Regions from separate parts of the Telluria sp. ZT3P26 genome, predicted to be linked through region 2. Evidence: predicted binding sites of a transcription regulator. Region 2 holds the regulator's gene; the other holds the start of a gene.
What was found. The regulator LexA, encoded in region 2, represses DNA repair genes until DNA is damaged. The targets are predictions, from matches to a motif close to ACTGTATNNNNATACAGT.

Region 1 (6,144 bases), 610 kb from region 2:
GCCACTCGGCGCTGCAGCGCGCCGGCACGGGAAACGCGGCCAGCGTCGCGGCGACATCGCTGCTCTCGCCCACCGCATCGAGCACGCGCGTGGCCGTGGCCTGGCCGATTCCGGGAATCAGCTGCAGCACGCGGAACCCGGCCAGGCGCCCGCCGGGATTCTGTGCAAAGCGCAGCAGCGCCAGCAGATCCTTGATATGCGAGGCTTCGAGAAATTTCAGGCCGCCGAACTTGACGAACGGGACATTGCGCCGCATCAGTTCGAGTTCGAGCGCGGCGCTGTGGCTGGCCGCGCGAAACAGGACGGCCTGCGACTTGAGCGGCACGCCTTCTTCGCGCTGCTCGAGAATGCGGCTGCAGACCCAGCGCGCCTGCTCGGCTTCGTCGGGAATCAGCACCAGCTGCGGCTTGATGGTCGACACCTTGTCGGTCCAGAGCGTCTTGGCATGGCGCTCGAGCGCGGCGCCGATGACGGCGTTGGACGCATCGAGGATTGGCTGCGTCGAGCGGTAATTGCGCTCGAGCGTGATCGTCTGCGCCGGTTGCGTGAACTGGCCCGCGAAGTCGAGGATGTTGCGCACGGTGGCGCCGCGAAAACTGTAGATGGACTGGGCGTCGTCGCCGACCACCATCACGCCCTTGCCGTCGGGCTTCATGCCGGTGATGATCGCGGCCTGCAGGCGGTTGGTGTCCTGGTATTCGTCGACCAGCACATGGTCGAACCAGCTGCCCAGCTCAGCGCCGAGCACCGGGTCGGCTGCCATCTCGGCCCAGAACAGCAGCAGGTCGTCGTAGTCGAGCACGTTCTGCGCCTGCTTGGCGTCGACATACGCGCCGAACAGCGTCTTGAGCTGGGCTTCCCATTCGGCGCACCACGGGAAATACGCCTGCAAGACCTGGTCGAGCGGATCGCGGCTGTTGACCACGCGCGAGTAAATCGACAGGCAGGTGCCTTTCATGGGAAAGCGTTTCTCGGTGCGGGACAGGCCGATCTCGTGGCGCACCATGCCCATCAGGTCCTCGGCGTCGCCCCGGTCGTGGATGGTGAATTGCGGATCGAGGCCGATGCGTCCGGCGAATTCGCGCAACAGGCGTGCGCCGATGCTGTGGAAGGTGCCGGCCCAGGGCAGCGCCACCGGGGCCTGGGATTGCGCCGCCCCGCCCCGGCCAAGCAAGCGGTGCAGGACGCCACTGGCGCGCTGACGCATTTCGTCCGCCGCCCGGCGCGAAAAGGTCAGCAGCAGGATGCGCTGCGGATCGGCGCCAGCCCCGATCAGGCGCGCAACGCGGTGCGCCAGCGTATTGGTCTTGCCGGAGCCAGCGCCGGCCACCACCAGCAGCGGGCGCGGGGCGGCTACGCCAATATCGTGCTCGACCGCAGCGCGCTGCGCCGGATTCAGGCTGGCAAACGGGTCTTCAGTAGCGGGCGCGGCGGTAGCGGTGGTCATGGGCGGCAGACGGAGAAAGCACTACTGTACATTTGTCCAGTATCGTACCGCAAGCGCTAAATCGCATGACACCGGGCCAGACCTGCCGTGCCGTCGGTCAGCCCGCAATCAAGAAAACGTTTTTCTGGATATCCACAAAGTCTGTGAATAACTATGTGGAAAAGCGGGGGCTTGACAGGCTGGACACGGCCTGCGGGGCGGCTTTCAACAATTTGCCTATTGGGAAGGCAACGACGGTGACAACTGCAAATTGACCGCAAATTAAGGCGGTCACACCCTTGACAGGGCCACTGCTGCCATGCGACTACGCGAGCACGCGGCGCCTTTCTGGCTCAAGCAAGACGCGCTCGATCACCTTTGGCCGCACCCCGTTGGACTTCAGGTATTCGACCGCCGGCACGACGCCGAGTTCGCCCAGCGTGGCAATCCCGCGCGTGACGACATCGCGCTGGCCGGCATCGGACCGTAGTTCGGACACGCTGGCAGCGCGTGGAAGGATGTCTTGCGCGTGCAGTGGCTTCATCGATGATCTCCGGTGGTGATGGATGTGTCATGCACCACGATTATTGGCGAAGCAAATGTAAAGTCAATGGCAAACCTGTATCAATACGCGAATACATTGCCCGTGGTAAGCGCGAGTACGGCGCAACAGCGATAATGGCGGGATGAGTCATTCTCCCCTCCCCTCCCGGAACGCGCAACCGGGCCTGACAGCCACCGCGCGCCCCGCTCCCGCCTCGTGCACCGACCTGTTCGTGTCATTCACACTGATTGCCCTGCAGGGTTTCGGCGGCGTGCTGGCCGTGATCCAGCGCGAACTGGTCGAGCGCAAACGCTGGTTGAGCAATGAAGAATTTATCGAAGAATGGTCGGTCGCGCAGATCCTGCCCGGACCCAATGTGTGCAACCTGGCGATGGTGATCGGGCAGCGCCACTTCGGCCTGGCCGGCGCAATGAGTGCACTGGCTGGCCTGCTGGCGGCGCCGCTGCTCGTGGTGCTGGCGCTGGCTCTGGTGTATGCCAGGTTCGCCGATGTGCCTGCAGTCCAGGGCGCGCTGCGCGGGATGGCGGCAGTCGCCGCCGGGCTGGTGGCGGCCACCGGCCTGAAGATGTCGGCCGCGCTGGGCAAGAACGTGCTGCCGCTCGTGGCCTGCGTGCTGATTGCCGCGCTCGGCTTCGTGCTGCTGGCCTGGGTGCGGGTGCCGCTGGCGGCGGTCGTGTTCGGCCTGGGCGGTCTGGGCTGTGTGCTGGCCTGGCGCAGGCTCAAGCCATGAGCGCGCCGCAACTGGCATTCACCTGGCACGACTGGCTCAGCCTGTTCACGCACTTCCTGGCGCTGTCGATGATGTCGCTTGGCGGTGCGATCTCGACCACGTCCGAAATGCAGCGTTACCTGGTCGAGCGCCAGGGCTGGCTGACGCCGGCGCAGTTTGGCGACTCGGTTGCGCTGGCGCAGTCGTCGCCCGGCCCGAATGTGCTGTTCGTGGCCTTGTTGGGATGGAACGTTGGCCTGAACAACGGCAGCACGCTGGCCGCGCTGTGCGGCGTGGTCATCGCGATGATCGGCATCATGCTGCCGTCGACCGTATTTACTTATCAGGTGGCGCAATGGGCACAGCGCAATCGCGAACAGCGGGCCGTGCGCGCCTTCAAGCAGGGCATGGCCCCGCTCGTCATCGCCATGCTGCTGTCGACCGCCTGGCTGCTGGCCACCGGCGGGGGCACCGATCCGGACCGCTGGCCGCTGTGGCTGCTGTCGGTGGCGAGCTGTCTCGTGATCTGGCGCACCCGCCTGCACATATTGTGGATGCTGGCAGCCGGCGCCGTGCTGGGCGCGATTGGACTGGTGTAGTTGGCATGCCGGCGCAGGACGCGGCATACTGGCCGCACCTTTCACTGTCCCCCACATGACGATGTCCGAACTTCTGAACCAACACGCCTGCTTCGGCGGCGAGCAGCGTTTTTACCAGCACGATTCCAGCGCCATCGGCCTGCCGATGAAGTTTTCGGTCTACCTGCCGCCCGAGGCCAGCGGCAAGAAGCTGCCCGTACTGTTCTACCTGGCAGGCCTGACCTGTACCGAAGAAACGTTCATGACCAAGGCGGGCGCGCAGCGCGTGGCCAGCGAACTGGGCATCATCCTGGTGGCGCCCGACACCAGCCCGCGTGGCGCCAACGTGCCGGGCGAGACCGACAGCTGGGACTTCGGCGTCGGCGCCGGCTTCTATCTTGACGCGACCGAAGCGCCATGGTCGACGCATTACCGCATGCACAGCTACCTGCTCGAACTGCACGCCCTGGTACTCGATCTGCTGCCCGCCGATCCGGCGCGCGTGGGCATCTTCGGCCACTCGATGGGCGGCCACGGTGCGCTGGTCATGGCGCTGCGCCACCCGGAACTGTTCCGTTCGGTCTCGGCGTTTGCCCCCATCGCTGCGCCAAGCCGCTGCCCGTGGGGCGTGAAAGCCTTTGGCGGCTATCTGGGCCCGGACGAAAGCACCTGGCAGCAATACGACGCCAGTGCGCTGATGGCTGGGCAACTGTCGGCCCCCTTCCCTGACGGCATCCTGATCGACCAGGGCCTGGCCGACAAGTTCCTGCCAGAGCAGCTGCGGCCGGAAGCGTTCGAAGGCGCCTGCGCCCGCATCGGCCAGCCGCTGACACTGCGCCGCCAGCCGGGCTATGACCACGGTTACTACTTCGTCTCGACGTTCGTCGAAGACCATCTGCGTTTCCACGCCAGCCAGCTTGGCTGACACGTGACGGCTTCAGCACCGCTGAAGCCATTTTCCGGCGGCCCTGAACAACGGCACTGGGACAAGCGACATTGGCATCAGACGATTGTTGTGTGGTAACTGCAACAAACATGTCAAAGCTTTAAGCAATCATGCGCAAAGAGTGAATCGCGTTGTTCAGTAAGTTTCCCTGCGAATACAATGCTTGCACAAATGTCCATGTGCAGCAAGGTTTACGCACGTCCATGTCCTGTCGCCACGATCGCAGCCGGGTATGAATACACCACTGGCCTCGTCCTGGATATTCCCATCCTGTGACCAGGCTGTGGCTCCCCCTGCTGCCCGTTCTCCCTATCCGTCTTTCGATCACGTCCACCAACGATGAAACTCAGCTTCCGCACCAAACTTTACCTGCCACTCATTCTCAGCTGGTTGTGCCTGTCAGCGATGGCCATTCTCCATGTCTACGAAAGCAGCGCCCAGCGCCTCGAAGAACGCAAGGTTGCACTCCGGTTTGCCACCGACGTCGGCATGTCCACGATCAAGGAATACGCGCAACTGGCGTCGACCGGCGCCATGACCGTTGCAGACGCCAAGCAGCAAGCCCTCAAGCGTCTCAAGTCCATGCGGTACGGGAAGGATGGCTATTACACGGTCATCGATTCGGCCCCGACCATGCTGATGCATCCGGTCAAGGCCGAACTCATCGGCAAGGACCTCAGCGACTTCAAGGATACGAACGGTACCTACCTGTACCGTGACGTGGCGGCCATCGCCAAGGGCAGCGGTGAAGGCTGGGTCGAATACGTCTGGCCCAAGCCGGGCCACCCGGACCAGCAGCAGGTGTTCCCGAAAGGCGCGTATGTGCTCACCTACAAACCGTGGGACTGGACCTTCATGACGGGTCTCTACATGGATGACCTGCATGACGCTTTCGTTGGCGACATGTGGCGCGCAGTCGCTTTCCTGGCCATCTGCGGCGTGGTACTGAGCACGATGGTCCTGCTGGTGCTGCGTAATATCACGCGTTCGATCCGCGAGGCAGTCAGCGCTGCGGACGCAGTGGCAGGCGGCGACTTGACCCATCAGTTCACGATCGATGGCAAGGACGAGATCGCGCAACTGATGTCTTCGCTCAACAGGATGCAGCAAGGCCTGGCCACCGTGGTGAGCGAAGTACGCCAGGGCACGGACGCGATCGCCGCTGCTTCATCGCAGATCGCGCAGGGCAACCTGGATCTGTCGTCGCGTACCGAGCAGCAGGTCGCTTCGCTCGACAAGACCACCGCGTCGATGGAAACGCTGGCCAGCACGGTGCGCGAGAACGGCGAGTATGCGCGACAGGCCAATACACTGGCGCTGTCGGCGTCGGGTGTGGCAACCCATGGCGGCACGATCGTGTCTCAGGTGGTCACGACGATGGCATCGATCAATGCGTCATCCACCAAGATCGTCGACATCATCAGCGTCATCGATGGCATTGCGTTCCAGACCAATATCCTGGCCCTGAATGCGGCCGTTGAAGCCGCGCGGGCCGGTGAACAGGGCCGCGGCTTCGCTGTCGTGGCCGCCGAGGTGCGCAATCTGGCCCACCGCTCGGCTGCAGCGGCCAAGGACGTCAAGACCCTCATTGGCGATTCGGTGGCGAAGGTCGAGGCAGGCAGCAAACTGGTCGGCGAAGCCGGCAGCACGATGAATGACATCGTCGCGAGCGTCAAGCGCGTGACCGATATCATCGGGGAAATTGCGGATGCCGGCCAGGCGCAGCAGCTGGAACTAGCGCAGATCAACGCCACCATTCACGACATGGACAGCACGATGCAGCAAAACGCCGCGCTGGTGGAAGAAGCGGCATCGGCGTCCGCCTCGCTGCATACGCAGGCACACAATCTGACCGGTGCGGTCAGCCTGTTCAAGCTGACGCCGAGCCAGCTGCGACCGTCCACGGCAACGCGCCTGGCA
Region 2 (10,453 bases):
GCCTTGGTGTTACTACAAATGGTTATTTAGTCACCCTGATACACAGACAGGTTACCGCTGTAATTGCCGAACTTGGTGTACTGGCCGATCCAGGTCAGGCGGATTGCGCCGATCGGACCGTTACGCTGCTTGCCGATGATGATCTCGGCGGTGCCCTTGTCGGGCGAATCCGGGTTGTAGACCTCGTCGCGGTACAGGAAGATGATGACGTCGGCATCCTGCTCGATTGCGCCGGATTCGCGCAAGTCGGACATCACGGGGCGCTTGTTCGGCCGTTGCTCCAGCGAGCGGTTCAGCTGCGACAGCGCCACCACCGGACACTGCAGCTCTTTGGCCAGGCCCTTGAGCGAACGTGAAATTTCCGAGATTTCTGCAGTGCGGTTATCGCCCGGCTGGCTGCCCTGCATCAGCTGCAGGTAGTCGACGATGATCAGGCCGAGCTTGCCGCACTGGCGCGCCAGGCGCCGCGCGCGCGCGCGCATCTCGATCGGGTTCAGCGCCGGGGTTTCGTCGATGTACAGCTGGGCGTCGTTCATCTTCTGGATGGCGTGCGTCAGGCGCGGCCAATCCTCGTCGTTCAGGCGGCCGGTACGCAGGCGGTGCTGGTCGAGCTGGCCGACCGAACCCAGCATACGCATCGCCAGCTGGGTGCCGCCCATCTCCATCGAGAAGATCGCGACCGGCAGGCCGGCTTCGATCGCAACGTTCTCGCCGATATTGACCGAGAACGCGGTCTTGCCCATCGACGGACGGCCGGCGACGATGACGAGGTCGCCCGGCTGCAGGCCGGATGTCATGCGGTCAAGGTCGATGAAGCCCGTCGGCACGCCGGTGATTTCACCCTGGTTCTCGCGGCTGTAGAGCTCATCGATGCGCTCGACGACCTGCGTGAGCAGCGGCTGGATCGGATTCCAGCCCTGCTGGCCGCGTGAGCCGGATTCGGCAATGGCAAAGATCTTGGACTCGGCTTCGTCGAGCATCTGCTTGACTTCCTTGCCCTGCGGGTTGAACGCATTGCCCGAGATTTCATCGGCCACGGTGATCAGCTTGCGCAGGATGCCGCGGTCGCGCACGATCTCGGCGTAGCGCCGGATATTGGCGGCGGACGGCGTGTTCTGCGCCATCGCGTTCAGGTATTGCAGGCCACCGACATCATCGGCCTTGCCGAGCTGGTTGCAGGCTTCGTAGACGGTGATGACGTCGGCCGGTTTGCCGCCGTTGATCAGGCGCACCATCTGTTCGAAGATGATGCGGTGGTCGTAGCGGTAGAAGTCTTCCGCGTTCATGAAGTCGGCGATACGGTCCCATGCGGCGTTATCGCGCAGCAGGCCGCCAATGACGGATTGCTCGGCTTCGATGGAGTGCGGGGGGATGCGCAGGGCGTCGAGTTGCGGATCTGGAGATGCTGCATTCATGGGCGGGATTATACCTTTTCCGGTCCTGCGACTGGCAATAATGGAAAGCCGAAAAGCAAAAAAGCCGGGCGAACCCGGCTTTTTCAGAACTGCGTGCTCAGCACATGTACAGCGTGTGCTTAGGCAGCTTCGCCCACAACAGCGACGGTGATTTCCGACACGACGTCGGTGTGCAGAGCGACTGCAACCGGGAATTCGCCGGTGGTTTTCAGCGGGCCGGTTGGCATGCGCACTTGCGACTTCTCGACAGCGAAACCTTGCTTGGTCAGCGCTTCGGCGATGTCGAAGTTGGTGACCGAACCGAACAGACGGCCATCAACGCCGGCCTTCTGGCCGATGGTGACGGTCATGCCGCTCAGCTTGTCGCCTTCGGCCTGGGCAGCCGACAGCTTTTCAGCTGCTGCTTTTTCGAGTTCAGCGCGCTTGGCTTCGAACTCGGCGACGGCGCCGGCGGTAGCGCGGCGTGCCATCTTTTGTGGGATCAGGAAGTTACGTGCGTAACCGTCCTTGACCTTGACGACGTCGCCCAGGTTGCCGACGTTGACTACTTTTTCCAACAGAATGATTTGCATAGTGATCTCCAGATGTCTGACTGTCGTGACCGACGATTAACCGTGGTGCAGGTCGGTGTACGGCAGCAGCGCAAGGTAGCGTGCGCGCTTGATCGCGGTGTCGACCTGACGCTGGTAGTGCGCCTTGGTGCCGGTCAGACGTGCTGGCATGATCTTGCCGTTTTCCTGGACGAAGTCCTTCAGGGTGTCGACGTCCTTGTAGTCCACCTGCTCAACGCCAGCGGCGGTGAAGCGGCAGAATTTCTTGCGCTTGAACAGCGGGTTTTGCTGTTTGCGCTTCTCTTTGAGTTTCGCTTTGTTTTTGTCGAACTTTTTACCGAATGCCATTTGAGGCTCCTGTATCTAAATTGCCGGGTTAAGCGGCACTGAAATCAATGATGTGAAACACCAGGGCTTTGCTGTTGCGATTTTTCCGTGCAAGAAATCCGTTGAACCTGTAGCTGGCGCCCAATTCGGCGCTGGCGAACCTGCCCGAAATCTCGCCCGCGGCGAACGCGGGGACTTCGAACGCGACCGACCTTTCGACCCCGGCCTCTTCCTGCTGCGATTCGTGCATCAGGACGGCTGAAACGATTGGCACACCGGCCGGGGTGTAACGCAGTACGTCGCGCTCGGCGATGGTCGCCATGAGCTGGAGGTGGTTTGCGCTGTGCACCCGGTATTACTGGTTACTACGAATAACTGGGGAAAACTTAAGCAGCAGCAGGCGCTGGCGCAGCGGCTGGAGCGGCTGCTGGCGCAGCGGCTTCGGCACGGTGGCTCTTGGCTGCGTCTTCGCGCTGCACCGATTTCATCATCGGCGACGGTGCGGTTTCAGCTTTTTTCAGCTTGACGGTCAGGTGACGCAGAACCGCATCATTGAACTTGAATGCAGTTTCCAGCTCGACCAGGGTCTCGTTGTCGCATTCGATGTTCAGGCAGATGTAGTGTGCTTTTGGCAGCTTCTGGATCTGGTATGCCATCTGGCGGCGGCCCCAGTCTTCAACGCGATGGATGTTACCGCCGCGGCTGGTCACCGTGGTCTTGTAACGCTCGATCATCGCCGGGACTTGTTCGCTCTGGTCCGGATGGACGATAAACACGATTTCATAATGACGCATGCATTACTCCTTGAGGACGTTTAACAAATGCCCACCTCGGCGTCAAGACGAGTGTGGGAAGGGAAAGCCGGCAATTATAACCCGGATATCGGCAGCTTGGAAAGCCCAATGACGCATCGCAGGCGCGAGCTGGCGAGTTCCCGGCAGTCTGACTCGACAATTCCACGGTTTTGGCGCATGTTTGTACGCTGAATCGGGATTTTGACGATATTTTTTGCGTTTCCTCTTGCGCGCGGGAGAATACTGTACAAAAATACAGGTTACACACATAACCGGTTGCTGTAACACATTTATGCTAAAGCTCACTGCACGGCAAGAACAGATCCTGAACCTGATCAAGGAAGCGATCGAGAACACCGGTTTCCCTCCGACCCGGGCTGAAATCGCTTCCGAACTGGGTTTCCGCTCGGCCAACGCGGCTGAAGAACATCTGCAAGCACTGGCGCGCAAGGGCGCCATCGAAATTTCGCCGGGCACATCGCGCGGCATCCGCCTGATCGGCGCGAGCGTCGAATCAGTTCCGATGCCGCCGCCGTCGTTCATGTCGCTGCCGCTGGTGGGGCGCGTTGCTGCAGGTAATCCGATCCTGGCGCAAGAGCATGTCGAAGCCACCTACAACGTCGATACCGCCATGTTCGCGGCGCGCCCCGATTTCCTGCTGAAGGTCAAAGGCTGGTCGATGCGCGATGCCGGCATCATGGATGGCGACTTTTTGGCGGTCAAGAAAATCGACAGCGCCAAGAACGGCCAGATCGTCGTTGCACGCCTGGGCGACGAAGTCACGGTCAAGCGCTATCGCAAGACGGGCGACCTGGTGGAACTGCTGCCAGAGAACCCCGACTTCAACATCATTTCAGTCTCGCCGGACGAAGAGTTCGCACTCGAAGGCCTGGCTGTTGGCCTGATGCGTAGCTGGAACTGATGTAACGGCGCCGGCTTCTTCCTGCCGGCGCCTGTCCTTTCCTGCGCTGCCCTGCCCTGCCTACTTCGACGCCTTCTTCACGACCGCATTGTGCTGGCTGACAAACGCCTCGGTCGCACTGCGCCACGCTGCAAAATCCGCCAGGATCATCTTTGAATTGACCTTCGCGCCTTCCGCGATATTCTGCCGCACCTGCTCCAGATAGGCTGCCGAAGCATCCGCTTCCTGTTTGTTCATCAGCTTGGCGATATCGGCGGGAATCTTCTTCGTCAGCGGCGACTGCGCGTTCAGGTTCGTGACCATCTTGTTGTAGCAATCCTGCCAGCCCGTCACCAGCTTGTTGACGCGATCGATCTCGTCGTTCACCTTCGACACGGCCGGGATGCGCGGCGACGGGCAGCGGTATTCGCCCGACTGCAGCTCGGCCCCGTCATAGCCCTTGATCCAGTAATCGATCTCGGCGCGCTTGGTCACGCGCTGTTCCATCACGACCAGCGATTCTGCCGCGACCTTATTGCCCTTGGCCGCCGACTTCTCGAACAATGCTTTCGCTGCCGCCTCATCGACAGCGCCCGCTTCGCCATACCAGTACATCTGGCCCAGTTGCTGCTGCGCCTGCGCATTGCCGGCATTGGCCAGCTTGGTGTACAGCTTGAGCGCGCCCGCGTAATCCTTCTTTTCGAACAGCGCGTTGGCGTCTTCCAGCTCGCCCGCACAGGCGGCGCTGGCGATGCTCAGGGACAGGGACATGGAAAGGCAGAGCAGGAAACGTTTCATGGGCACCCAAAAATGACAAGCTGACGATGGCGCATCATAGCCCCCTTTTACAGCGCGACTCAACCGTAAAAATGACTAGGCCGGCATTGCGCCGGCCTTCTTTGCATCGCTTTACGTCACGCGGTAACGTCGCGCGGTACGCCGCGCTTACGCGTCCAGCGCCTGGCGGAAGTCTTCAACCAGGTCATCGGTGTCCTCGATGCCCACCGACACGCGGATCAGCGACTCGGCAATGCCCATGCTGGCGCGGCGCTCGGCGCCCATCTCGAAGAAGATGGTGTGCGCGACCGGAATGACCAGCGTGCGGTTGTCGCCCAGGTTCGACGCGGGAATCGCCAGCTGCAGGCGGTTGAGGTAATCGAACGGGTCGATATCCTCGCGCAGCTCGAAGCTGAGCAGTGAACCACCGGCGCGGAACAGCGACGTGACGATACCGTGCTGCGGATGCGAGGCCAGGCCCGGGTAGTGGACCTTCGCCACGCGCTCATCCGCCTCGAGCATCGTTGCCAGCGCCAGAGCATTGGCACAGGTGCGGGTCATGCGCAGCGCCAGCGTCTCGGCGCCAACGGCAATGTGATGCGCTGCCTCCGGTCCGAGCGAGGCGCCGAAGTCGCGCAGCGCTTTCGCGCGCAGCTGCGCCATGCCCTGCGCCTGCGCCGGCTGCTTGCGGAAATTCGGCGCGATGTTCGGGTACGCGCTCCAGTCGAACAGGCCGGTATCGGTCAGCGCGCCGCCCAGCGCAATGCCGTGGCCGCCAATCGACTTGGTCAGCGAATTGACCACGAGACCGGCGCCCACGCTCTTCGGGCGGAACAGCCAGGGCGAGGTCATCGTGTTGTCGACCACGTACAGGATGCCCCGCGCACGGCACAGCTCGCCGATGCGGGCCAGGTCCGCCACTTGCGTGCGCGGATTGGCGATCGTCTCGACAAACACCATGCGCGTGTTCGGCGTCAAGGCTGCCTCGACCTGCGCCACATCGGTTGCATCGACAAAGGCGACATCGACGCCCTGCCCTGCCACCGTCTGCCACAGGCTGTTGGTATTACCAAACAGGAAGCTCGACGAAACGATGGCGTCGCCCGCCTTCAGCAGCGCCTGGAACAGCGCGCCGATGGCGGCCATGCCGGTGCCGAAGCACAGCGTGGCGACGCCATCCTCCATCTTGCTGACCTTGTCCTCGAGCGCGCTGATGGTCGGATTGCCCTGGCGACCATAACGGAAGCCCGGCTCCTTGCCCTGGAACACGGATGCCAGCTGACGCGCATCCGTGTAGCCGAACGCGACCGAGGTGTGGATCGGCTTGTGCAGCGAACCGTGCTCGATCGGCTTGTGCCGGTCGTTGTGCAGGATCGTGGTGGTAAAGCCGTAGGATTTTTTCTCGCTCATGCTTACTCGGCGGCGACGGCGGGGTTCAGATTCAGTTGGGTACGGACCTGGTCTTCATCCTTGGCAGCAGGATTGTGACGCGCGGTTTCCTGGCGATCCAGGTATTCCGGCGTCACGTCGCCCGTCACGTAGATGCCGTCGAAGCACGACGCCTCGAAGTTCTTCAGTGCCGGATTGACGTCCGAAATCGAGCGCTTGAGGGCGTCGATGTCCTGATAGATGACGCGGTCGGCCGTGATCTCGCGGCAGACTTCTTCGGTCGTGCGGCCGTAGGCGATCAGCTCGTCGCGGGTCGGCATGTCGATGCCGTACACGTTCGGGTACAGCACCGGTGGCGCAGCCGAGGCGAAGTACACCTTGCGCGCGCCGGCTTCACGGGCCATCTGCACGATCTCGCGACTGGTGGTGCCGCGCACGATCGAATCGTCGACCAGCAGCACGTTCTTGTCCTTGAATTCGGAAATGATCGCGTTGAGCTTCTGGCGTACCGATTTCTTGCGCATGCCCTGGCCCGGCATGATGAAGGTGCGGCCGATGTAGCGGTTCTTGATGAAGCCTTCGCGGTATTCGACACCCAGCTTCAGCGCCAGCTGGATGGCGGCCGGACGCGACGAATCGGGAATCGGCATGACGACGTCGATATCTTCGACCGGGATTTCACTGAGCACCTTGTCGGCCAGGTATTCACCCATGCGCAGGCGCGTGGCGTAGACCGAGGCGCCGTCGATCACCGAGTCCGGACGGGCCAGGTAGACGAATTCGAACGCGCATGGATTGAGCGATGGATTTTCGGCGCATTGGCGCTCGGACAGCTTGCCGTCGTTGGTGATGAAGACCGCTTCGCCCGGCGCAATGTCGCGCACGAAACGGAAGCCCAGGCCTTCGAGGGCGACCGACTCGCTGGCCACCAGGTATTCGTTGCCGTTTTCGGTTTCGTTCACGCCCAGGCACAGCGGACGGATGCCGAACGGATCGCGGAAGGCCAGCATGCCATGGCCGGCGATCTGTGCTACGACCGCGTAGGCACCACGCACGCGGCGGTGCACGACAGCGACCGCCTTGAAGATCGCCTCGGCGTCGAGCGAGAAGCCATCGGCCGCTTCCTGGATTTCATGGGCCAGCACGTTGAGCAGCACCTCGGAATCGGAATCGGTATTGATGTGGCGGCGGTCGTTGCGGAACAGCTCATCCCGGAGCTGGGCCTGGTTGGTCAGGTTGCCGTTGTGCGCCAGCGTGATGCCGAACGGCGCGTTGACGTAGAACGGCTGCGCCTCTTCTTCGCTCGACGAACCTGCGGTCGGGTAACGGCAGTGGCCGATCCCGGTGTTGCCCTGCAGCGAACGCATGTTCCGGGTACGGAAAACGTCACGTACCAGGCCGTTGGCCTTGAACATGGAGAACATGCTGCTGTGATTGGTCGCAATGCCCGCAGCGTCCTGGCCGCGGTGCTGCAGCAGCAGCAATGCATCGTACAGAAGCTGGTTGACGGGAGAGTGCGAAACGACGCCGACGATGCCACACATGAGGTGCTCCTAAAAGCTTGGGTGCAAAATGACAGAAAACTGCGAAAACTACGACTACTGGTTCAGTAATTAATATGCTCCGCGAAGGCAGCGGGCAAGAATGGTTTGACGGTGCGCGCGCCGGTCTCGGCAATGGGTGACAACAGCGCATCGCGCCAGAATGCCTGCTGCGGAATCGCCGTCATCCCGCACAATATGACGCCGGCCAGCACAATCACAATGCCCCGCGCCAGGCCGAACAGGCCGCCCAGGCCCCGGTCCGCCAGCGACAGGCCGGTGGCGGCAACCACCGCGCCGATCGCCATCGACAGCAGACCCATCAGGATTCGCACGCCCAGGAACAGCGCGATGAAGGCCGCCATCAGGCGCGCCGTGCCGCCCGGGATGACTTCGGGCAGCAAGGGCGCGAGCTGGGCGCCGTAGACATTGGCCACCACGAAGGCGACCACCCAGCCCACCAGCGACAGGATTTCCTTTACCAGGCCGCGCAGCGTGCTGATCACGACGGACGCGATCAGCACGAACAGCACCAGGTAATCGAAAATCGTCACGCGGCAGCGAGGATCAGAGCGGCACCATCGTGCCGGACAGACCGATGCCGCCCAGTTTGGCGCGCACTTTCTCTGCTTCTTCCTTGCTGAACGGGCCGACCCGTACGCGGATCAGCTCGCCAGACTTCTGGGTGAACGAGGCAACACCAGCAGCGCGCAGGCGGCTTTGCAATTCGGTGACTTTTTCCTGGCTGGCCAGCGCGGCAACCTGCACCACGAAGCGTGGGGCCGGGCCTTCGGCCTTGACCGTTTTCGGCTCGGGCTTGTCAGCGGGCTTGTCTTCGAGGATGGCGATGGCGCGGGCGGCGTCGTCCGGACGGGCCGGCTTGGCGACGTGCTCGGCTTTCGGATGCGACTCGGCCTCTTTCGACTCGGCGACCTTGACCGGCTTTTTCTCGGGCTCGGGCTTGCGCTCGGTCTTGACCGGCTCGGGCTTCGTCACCGGCTTGGCTTCAGGTTCTGCCTTTGGCTTGGCTTCAGGCTTCGGCTTGACGGTCTCGACCGGCTTGGCTGGCTCGAGCATGCGCATTGGCGGCACCTCGCTGGCCACTGGCGCTGCCGCCACGGCGACCGGCGGCGTGCGCGTGCCTGCAGGCGGCGAAGGGACCGGCTCGATGATCTCTTCGTCGCTGTCGACGCTGGCCGTTGGCGCAACCTGCTCGGACGGCACCGGCAGCGGCGCAGCCTTGTCTTTATCAGGGATATGGATCGCGATGTCGGTGGCCAGCGGCTTGGGCTCGGAATCGAGCAGCATCGGCAGGGCCACGACGGCGGCCAGGACCAGCGCAATGGCGCCAACCAGGCGGCGGCGCGCGCGTTTTTTCTCGGGCAGGATCGGATCGCCACGGCTCGAGCGGCGACCGCCCTCACCGGCCGAGCTGGCGCGCTTGGAGCGTGCGCGCTCGGTGTAGGCGGCCTCGTCGTCCTTGACGAAGTGACCGCTGTCGCGAACAGTTTCTTGCTTGTTTTTAGTGCCGAACGAGAACAAGCCCATGCGATTGAGGTATCAGTGTAGTGAGGATTTACGGGCCGCCATCACGCCGGCAACCGTGTAGAACGAACCAAAGACCACAATTCTATCATTCTCCTCAACCCGGCTCAGTGCATTCGCGTAAGCCTCGGCGGGTGAATCGAAGGTGGTGACCGAAAAATCGTCGGCTTTCGCGCCCGCTGGCTTCAATTCGGCGATCTTGTCAGCCAGCGCCGCAGGGTCGGCCGAGCGCGGCGAATCCAGGCGCGTGACGCACCAGTGATCAATGACCGAGGCCATCGGCGCGATGACGGCGTCGATGTCCTTGTCGTCCATGATGCCGAACACCGCGTAGGTAAAGCGGTGGAAGCCCATATTGCCGAGATTCTGCGCGAGCGTCGCGGCGGCGTGCGGATTGTGGGCGACGTCGAGCACCTGGGTCGGGCGCCCGGCCAGCACCTGGAAGCGCCCCGGCAGCTCGACCATTGCGAGGCCGGCGCGGGTTTCCTGGGCGCCGCACGGCAAGGTCATGCGCAGCGCCTCGAGAGCGGCCAGCGCGGCGGACGCATTAAGCAACTGGTTGGCGCCGCGCAGGGCCGGATAGGCCAGCGAGTTGCGGCGCCCGGTGCGGCCGGCAAAGCTCCACTGCTGCTGGTCGCCCTGGTAATTGAAGTCGCGGCCCAGCAGCCAGAGGTCAGCGCCGATGCTGGTTGCGTGGTCGATCAGCGACTGGGGCGGCACCGGGTCGCTGCAGATCGCCGTTTTGCCGGCGCGGAAGATGCCGGCTTTCTCAAAACCGATTTTTTCGCGCGTATCGCCCAGATAGGCCGTGTGGTCGATGTCGATGCTGGTGACAATGGACACGTCGGCATCGATCACGTTGACGGCGTCGAGACGCCCGCCCAGGCCGACTTCGAGGATGGCAACGTCGATCTCGCTGGTCGACAGCAGGTGCGCGATGGCCAGCGTGGTGAATTCGAAGTACGTGAGGTCGGTATCCCCGCGCGCGGCTTCGACGGCGTTGAATGCGGCGATCAGGACATCATCGGAGGCCATCTCGCCATTGATACGGGCGCGCTCGTTGAAGTCGAGGAAGTGCGGCTTGATGTAGAGGCCGACGCGGTATCCGGACTGCAGCAGGACCGACTCGAGCATCGCGCAGGTCGAGCCCTTGCCGTTGGTGCCGGCCACCATGATCACGGGACACGAGAACGCCAGCTGCAGGCGTTCCTTG

Region 1: the regulator LexA is predicted to act here: its motif matches at 1,471-1,488, upstream of AC56LN_RS07350 (ATP-dependent helicase).

Annotation. Positions count from the first base shown of each region.
Region 1 is NZ_JCASII010000001.1:1,662,185-1,668,328, reverse strand. Features, by position in the region: gene AC56LN_RS07350 (ATP-dependent helicase) at 1-1,447, opposite strand, end outside; gene AC56LN_RS07345 (hypothetical protein) at 1,752-1,970, opposite strand; gene AC56LN_RS07340 (chromate transporter) at 2,113-2,721, shown strand; gene AC56LN_RS07335 (chromate transporter) at 2,718-3,299, shown strand; gene fghA (S-formylglutathione hydrolase) at 3,361-4,203, shown strand; gene AC56LN_RS07325 (methyl-accepting chemotaxis protein) at 4,564-6,144, shown strand, end outside.
Region 2 is NZ_JCASII010000001.1:1,050,001-1,060,453, reverse strand. Features, by position in the region: gene AC56LN_RS04625 (replicative DNA helicase) at 27-1,415, opposite strand; gene rplI (50S ribosomal protein L9) at 1,535-1,987, opposite strand; gene rpsR (30S ribosomal protein S18) at 2,024-2,314, opposite strand; gene priB (primosomal replication protein N) at 2,343-2,642, opposite strand; gene rpsF (30S ribosomal protein S6) at 2,680-3,087, opposite strand; gene lexA (transcriptional repressor LexA) at 3,380-4,009, shown strand; gene AC56LN_RS04595 (tetratricopeptide repeat protein) at 4,070-4,759, opposite strand; gene AC56LN_RS04590 (cystathionine gamma-synthase family protein) at 4,934-6,175, opposite strand; gene purF (amidophosphoribosyltransferase) at 6,178-7,698, opposite strand; gene AC56LN_RS04580 (CvpA family protein) at 7,761-8,249, opposite strand; gene AC56LN_RS04575 (SPOR domain-containing protein) at 8,263-9,243, opposite strand; gene folC (bifunctional tetrahydrofolate synthase/dihydrofolate synthase) at 9,256-10,453, opposite strand, start outside.